2 linked regions of the Cryptosporangium arvum DSM 44712 genome follow. The protein of the gene in region 1 interacts with the protein of each later gene in a pairwise test. Links are inferred from orthologs where the notes say so. Each region holds a gene or a part of one and is shown on either strand. Other genes may lie near its edges.

Region 1 (4,119 bases):
TGGGCACCACCACGTCGGTGCTGACGTTCTTCCGCAGCCTCGGCGGCGCGATCGGCGTCAGTGCGCTCGGTGCGGTGCTCGCGAACCGCGTGACGACGCTGTCCACCGAGAAGCTCGGCCCGGTGGCCGCCGGGGGAGACGGCTCGGCCGAGGTCCCCGACCTATCCACGCTGCCGCCCGCGGTGCTCCGCGTCATCCAGGACGTTTATGGCGAGGCCACCGCCGACCTGTTCCTCGTCGGCGCGCCGATCGCCGCGTTGGCGCTGGTCGCCGTACTGTTCATCAAGGAGAAGCCGCTAGCGACGCTCAGCGGTGACGAGCGCCTCGCGCGCGAACAGGCCGGCCTCAGCGGGCATTGATCCCGACCGGTGCCGGGCTCCGCGTCCGGTGCTGGGCTCCGCGTCCGGTGCCGGGCTCCGCGTCCGGTGCCGGCGTCACCGCCGGAGTCGAACCGCCCCGGTAGGCGCCCTGACTGAAATTCCGCTGAGGATGGGTGCGCCCACCCCGGTTGGTTGTGGGTGACTACCGTTCGCCAGATCGCTGCCGTCCATTGTGGGACGGCCGCCGGAGCAAGGCCCGGACACCTCCGGGATCCCGCCGATCGGAGAAAGCAACCGCCATGTCTTTCCTGGCCAGGTTCAGCCTCGCCAACCGAGCGCTCATCGCGTTGATCACCATCGCGGTCACCGCGTTCGGCCTGATCGCGATCCCGTCGCTGAAACAGCAGCTCATCCCGTCCCTGGAGATCCCCGCGGCGTTCATCACCGCGCAGTACTCCGGTGCGTCGCCGGACGTCGTCGAGAGCCAGGTGACCGAACCGATCGAGGACGCCGTGCGCGGCGTCGCCGGGGTCACCGGCACCCAGTCGAGCTCGCTGGAGGGCTTCTCCACCATCCAGGTGGAGCTCGAGTACGGCACCGACATCGGCGCCACCGTGAACAAGCTCCAGCAGGCCATAGACCGGGCGCAGCTGCCCGCCGACGTCGACCCGTCGATCCTCTCCGGCGGCACCGACGACCTGCTGCCCGCGGTCGCGCTGTCCGCGTCCGGGGGTGACGACCCGTCGGCGTTCGCCCAGAAGCTCCAGAAGATCGTCCTGCCGGAGCTCAGCGGCATCGAGGGCGTCCGGGAAGCGACGCTGTCCGGCGCCCCCGACAAGTCCGTCGTCGTCCGGCCCGACCTGGCGAAGCTCGCTGCGGCCGGGCTGAGCCCGCAGGCGATCAGCGCCGCGATCAGCAGCGGGGGCACCGCCGTACCGGCCGGTCAGGTCGCCGACGGCACCCAGGCGCTCACCGTTCAGGTCGGCGGCGGCTACACCTCGGTCGAGGACTTGAAGAACCTGTACGTGACGCCCGGCGCGACCGCCGCGCCCAGCGGCGACAACGGCGCGACCGCCGCGCCCAGCGGCGACAACGGCGCGACCGCCGCGCCCAGCGGCGACACCGGCGCCGCGACGACCGGATCGGCTCCGGCCGCACCCGTGAAGCTCGGCGACGTCGCCTCGATCGAATCGGTCGAGACCCCGGCCTCGTCGGTCACCCGCACCAACGGCAAGGCGAGCCTCGGCATCTCGGTGACGATGACGCCCGACGGCAACGCGGTCGACATCTCCCACGCGATCAGCGACAAGCTCGACGACTGGACCGAGGCGCTCGGCGACGGCGCCGAGCTCACGGTCGTCTTCGACCAGGCGCCGTTCATCGAGAAGTCGATCAACAGCCTCGCCACCGAGGGCGGCCTGGGCCTGGTCATGGCCGTCGTCGTCATCCTGGTCTTCCTGCTGTCCCTGCGCTCGACGCTGGTCACCGCGGTCTCGATCCCGCTGTCGGTGCTGATCGCGCTCATCGTGATGTGGGCCGACGGCCTCTCGCTCAACGTGCTGACGCTCGGCGCGCTGACGATCGCGATCGGCCGGGTGGTGGACGACTCGATCGTCGTGCTGGAGAACATCAAACGCCACCTCGGCTACGGCGAGGAGAAGCTGGCCGCGATCTTCAACGGTGTGCGTGAGGTGGCCGGTGCGGTCACCGCGTCGACGCTCACCACGGTCGCGGTCTTCCTGCCGATCGCGCTGGTCGGCGGGCTCGTCGGCGAGCTGTTCCGTCCGTTCGCGATCACTGTCACGGTCGCGCTGCTGGCCTCGCTCGTCGTCGCGCTCACGATCGTCCCCGTGCTGGCGTACTGGTTCCTGCGCCCGCCGAAGAACGTCGAGGACGCGGAGCGGGTCCGGGCCGAGGCCGAGGAGAAGGAACGGCGCGGGCTGCTGCAGCGGATCTACGTCCCGGTGATCGGGTTCGCGGTCCGCCGTCGCTGGACCACGATCACGATCGCGATCGTCATCCTGATCGCGACGCTCGGCATGGTGCCGTTCCTCAAGACGAACTTCCTCGACCAGTCCGGCCAGAACACCCTCAACCTCACGCAGACGCTGCCGGTGGGCTCCAGCCTGGCCACCACCGACGCGGCCGCGAAGAAGGTCGAGGACGTCCTCGCCGACTTCCGTGACCGCGGCGATCTCGAGTCGTACCAGGTCACGATCGGCGGCGGCACGTTCGGGCTCGGCGGCGCGGGCAACTCGGCGAGCTACCAGCTCACGGTCAACGAGGACCGGGACACCGCCGCGGTCCAGGACGAGCTGGAGAAGAAGCTCGACGGGCTGGCCGACGCCGGTGACATCGAGGTCGGCGCCGCGCAGTCGGGGTTCGGCGGTAGCCAGCAGCAGGTCATCGTGCAGGCACCGGACGAGGAGACGCTGCGCACCGCCGCCGGGGCCGTGACGAAGGCGATGGAGTCGGTCGACGGTCTCGACGACGTCAGCAGCGACCTCGCGGAGAGCACCCCGCGGGTCGAGGTGTCGCTCAAGGATCAGGTGGCCGCGCGGTACGGGCTCACCGAGAGCACGCTCGGGCAGGTCGTCGCGGCGGCGTTCCGCGGAGCGCCCGCCGGTCAGGTCGTGATCGACGGCGTCGAGCAGCCGGTCACCGTCCTCGCGGCGGCGCCTCCGACGACGGTCGCGGCGGTGCGGTCGCTGCCGGTGCCGACCTCGGCCGGCGTGGTCCGGCTGAGCCAGGTCGCCGACGTCCGCACCGAGCCCGGGCCGGTCGAGATCACCCGGATCGACGGCGCGCGCAGCGCCACCGTCAGCGCGACGCCGAGCGGCGACAACCTGACCGCCACCACCGCTGACCTGCAGAAGAAGCTGGACGCGCTGGACCTGCCGGCCGGGGCGAGCTACTCGCTCGGCGGCGCATCCGAGGACCAGGCCGAGGCGTTCCAGCAGCTCGGGCTGGCCGTGCTCGCGGCGATCGTGATCGTCTTCATCGTCATGGTGGCGACGTTCCGGAGCCTGATCCAGCCGCTGATCCTGCTGGTGTCGATCCCGTTCGCGGCGACCGGCGCGCTGCTCCTGCTGCTGCTCACCGGCACGGCACTGGGCGTTCCGGCGTTGATCGGTGTGCTGATGCTCGTCGGCATCGTGGTCACGAACGCGATCGTGCTGATGGACCTGGTCAACCAGTACCGGCGGGACGGGATGCCGGTCGTCCAGGCCGTCGTCGAGGGTGGGCGGCACCGGCTGCGCCCGATCCTGATGACCGCGGCCGCGACGATCTTCGCGCTGATCCCGATGGCGCTCGGTCTGACCGGCGAGGGTGGGTTCATCTCCCAGCCGCTGGCGGTCGTCGTCATCGGTGGTCTGGTGAGCTCGACGCTGTTGACGCTGGTGCTCGTGCCCGCGCTCTACACGCTCGTCGAAGGGCGCAAGGAGCGGAAGGCCGACAAGCGGCGGCGCAAGGAAGAGGCCGCCGCGGCCGCCGCGGCGGCCCCGGAGCCGGTCAACTCCTGAGTAGACGGTGCAGCCCCCGGATTTCCGGGGGCTGTGCCATCTCTGGACCAATACAGACATGTCCGTTCTTGGTAATGTCCCGGCATGGCCGCCCCCGGGACCGTGGCGCCGGACGTCGTCGTCCGTGACGAGGAACTACCGGCGAGGCAACTCGCGGGACGAGTGGGGCTCGCGGTTTCGATCGCCGCCGCGGCCGTCGTCCTCTTCGCGGTGTACGAGGCGCTGCGGCCGCTGAGCCAGGGCAACCAGTTCTACTTGATCCTGTTCCTCGCGAT
Region 2 (3,305 bases), 1.5 Mb from region 1 along the record:
GAACCTGGATCTGCTGCCGCTGGCCGGACTGGTGATCCTCGGTGCTTCGATCCCGGCCGCCCGGGACAATGATCGCCAGGTACGCCCGACGAAGGGACCGAATGGCCGACAACACGCTGGAATTTGACGGCACCACCAAACGCTACGGCGACGTCGTCGCGCTGGACGACCTCTCGTTCGCCGTCCGCCCGGGCGAGATCTTCGGGTTCGTCGGCAGCAACGGTGCCGGGAAGACCACGGCCATGCGGATCGCGCTCGGCGTCCTCGCGGCGGACGGCGGTGCGGTCCGCTGGCGCGGTGCCCCGATCACGCTCGAGGCGGCCCGCCGCATCGGCTACATGCCGGAGGAACGCGGTCTCTACCCGAAGATGACCGTCGCCGACCAGCTGGAGTACCTGGCCCGCCTGCACGGCCTGAGCCGCGTCGACGCCCGCGCGGCCGTCGTCGAGTGGACCGACCGGCTCGGCATCGGCGAGCGGCGCACCAGCGAGGTGGGCGCGCTGAGCCTCGGCAACCAGCAGCGGGTCCAGCTCGCGGCCGCGCTGCTGCACGGCCCCGACCTGCTCGTGCTCGACGAACCGTTCTCCGGCCTCGACCCGGTCGCGGTCGACGTGATGAGCAGCGTGCTCGCCGAACGGGCGGCGGCCGGCGTGCCGGTGCTGTTCTCCAGCCACCAGCTCGACCTGGTGCAGCGGCTGTGCGACCGGGTCGGCATCATCCGTTCCGGGCGGCTGGTCGCGTGCGACACCGTCGACGCGCTGCGCAGTTCGAAGCGGCAGGTCACGGTGGAGGTCCGGGGCGACTGGGATCCGGCTCTGCCCGGCGTCGACCTCGTTTCGGACGACGGGACCCGGCACGTGCTGGCGCTCGCCGACGACGTGGACGACCAGGACGTGTTGCGTGCCGCGCTCGCGGCCGGGCCGGTCACCGAGTTCCGGCCGCACCGGCCGACGCTCACCGAACTGTTCCGGGAAGTCGTGACCGACGAGGGAGCTCAGCCGTGAGCAGCACGTCCGTGGTCTGGCTGATCGCCGCGCGCGAGCTGCGCACGCGGCTGAAGGCCAAGTCGTTCGTGATCGGCACGGTCGGGTTGCTCGTGGTGATCGCGGGTTACCTGGTGCTGTCGGTGTGGCTGGCGGGCTCGTCCGGGCCGACGATCGCGCTGTCCGGGCCGACGACCGAGCTGCGTCCCGCGATCGAGGCCGTGGCGACGAGCCTCGACGAGGACCTCGAGGTGCGCGTCGTCGACGAGGCCGCCGGCCGCGAGCAGGTGCGCGACGGTGACCTGGACGCGTTGATCACCGGGTCGGCGTCGGCTCCGACCGCGGTCGTCGAGGACGAGCTCGACGACACCGTGCGCGGGATCCTCACCGCCGTACTGCAGCAGCGCGCCCTGCAGGCCTCGCTGGCGCAGGCCGGGGCGGACCCGGCCGCGGTGCAGCGGGCGGTCGCCGGGGCCGGGGTGCGCGTCGACGCGTACCGGGCCTCCGACCCGCAGGAGGGGCAGCGGCTGGTGCTGGCCGCGGTGTCGATGACGCTGCTCTACATCGCGCTGATCAGCTACGGCACCGGGGTGGCCCAGGGGGTGGTCGAGGAGAAGACCAGCCGGGTCGTGGAGCTGCTCCTCGCGACCGTGCGGCCGTGGCAGCTGCTGCTCGGCAAGGTCGTGGGCATCGGGCTGGTGGGGCTGGTCCAGCTGGTGATCCTGGGCGGGGTGGGCCTGGTCGGAGCGACCGCCGCCGGGCAGCTGACGTTGCCCGCGGTGGGCATCGGGACGTTCGTGTCGCTGCTCGGGTGGTACCTGCTGGGGTTCTTCCTGTTCGCGTCGGTGTTCGCGGCGGCGGGGGCGCTGGTGTCGCGGTTCGAGGAGATGCAGAGCGTGATCTCGCCGCTGATCATGCTGCTCGTGATCATCTTCGTGCTCGGGCTCAACCTGCTGATCCGCGATCCCCGCAGCGAGCTGGTGGAGGTCCTGTCGATGATCCCGCCGTTCACCGCGATCCTGATGCCGGCGAGGGGTGCGCTCGGGGTCGCCCCGGCCTGGCAGATGGCGCTCGCGGTGGTGCTGACGCTGATCGCGCTGGCCGGCACGGTGCGGGTGGCCGGTGCGGTCTACCGGCGCGGCGTGCTGCACACCGGGTCGCGCCTGTCGGTGCGTGCCGCGCTGCGCACGCCTAGCTCAGAGCGGGACCGGTCATCCAGTACTCGCCGCCGGCCCGGCTGAGGTAACCGACGTCGACCAGGTAGCGACGCAGCGCGACGTGGTCGACGGGCCCGCCGTCGCACCACGGCCCGAGCCGCTCGTTGACGGTCTGCTCGTCGTACCGCTCGCCTGGGACGAACGTGTGCGTGCTGACGTGGCCGAGGACGGCGAGCTTGCGCGTCCAGCGGGCCGGGAAGCCGACCAGCCGGTCGTCGCGGACGTAGCGCCGGAGGACCTGATCGTTCATGCCCGGCACCGTACGCCGGGGGTGCGGGCACGGCGAGCGGTTTAGCGTGGCGGCATGCCCCACATCGATCTGCCGCCGCTGCCCGGACTGGTCGGGCTGCTCGCCGCCCGCCCCGACGTCGCCGCGCCGCTCACCGCGCTGGCCGAGACGCTCTTACGCGGGCCGTCGCCGCTCACGCCGGCCCAGCGCGAGACCATCGCCGCCCACGTGTCCCACGGCAACGGGTGCGTGTTCTGCGCCGAGACCCACGGCGCGGTGGCCCGGGAGCTCGACGCCGGCGCCGGGTCCGGGCTGGAGCCGTTGCTGGCGATCGCCGAGAAGGTGCGGGTGGACGGCCGCTCGGTGACCGAGCGGGACGTGGCGCGGGCCCGGGAGGCCGGTGCCGACGACGCGGCCATCCACGACACGGTGCTGATCGCCGCCGCGTTCTCCATGTTCAACCGCTACGTCGACGGCCTGGCGACCACCGTCCCGTCCGAGCCGGAGCACTACGCACGGCACGGCCGGGCGCTGGCCGAGAACGGCTACCGGCCGCGGTGACGCGTGACCGCGCGCTCGGGGCGCTCGGCGGGCTGGCGCTGGGCGACGCGCTCGGGATGCCGACCCAGAACCAGCCCCGGGACGCGATCCGCCGCCGCTACGGGGCGGTGCTCGACGACCTGTACCCCGGCCCGGACGACAACGAGATCAGCCGGGGCCTACCGGCCGGGCGGGTCACCGACGACACCGATCAGGCCGTGATCCTCGCGCGGTTGTTCGTCGCCGGGGACGGCCGGGTCGATCCGCGGGCGTTCGCCGACGCGTTGCTCGCCTGGGAGGAGCGGATGCGCGCCGAGGGCTCGCTCGACCTGCTCG

What was found.
Region 2: the proteins of CRYAR_RS30275 (region 1) and CRYAR_RS22935 interact in binary tests that used the Bacillus subtilis proteins (3 or more experiments, as listed by UniProt). The link is inferred for Cryptosporangium arvum DSM 44712 from one-to-one orthologs.

Annotation. Positions count from the first base shown.
Region 1 is NZ_KK073874.1:6,593,253-6,597,371, reverse strand. The notes cover bases 231-4,044. They hold CRYAR_RS30275 (efflux RND transporter permease subunit), read left to right. Parts: upstream 231-619; coding sequence 620-3,844; downstream 3,845-4,044. Other genes in these bases: CRYAR_RS30270 (TRAP transporter permease), read left to right, coding at 3,929-4,044; CRYAR_RS30280 (MFS transporter), read left to right, coding at 231-359. Also shown: more of CRYAR_RS30280, read left to right, coding at 1-230; more of CRYAR_RS30270, read left to right, coding at 4,045-4,119. UniProt on the Bacillus subtilis protein: Required for self-resistance to surfactin, an antimicrobial lipopeptide surfactant produced by B.subtilis. Also required for swarming motility.
Region 2 is NZ_KK073874.1:5,084,396-5,087,700, reverse strand. What follows is about bases 113-3,112. They hold CRYAR_RS22935 (ABC transporter permease), read left to right. Parts: upstream 113-1,000; coding sequence 1,001-2,224; downstream 2,225-3,112. Other genes in these bases: CRYAR_RS22925 (carboxymuconolactone decarboxylase family protein), read left to right, coding at 2,505-2,990; CRYAR_RS22930 (DUF2087 domain-containing protein), read right to left, coding at 2,175-2,450; CRYAR_RS22940 (ABC transporter ATP-binding protein), read left to right, coding at 113-1,004; CRYAR_RS22945 (hypothetical protein), read left to right, coding at 113-127. In the rest of the region: more of CRYAR_RS22945, read left to right, coding at 1-112; more of CRYAR_RS22940, read left to right, coding at 102-112.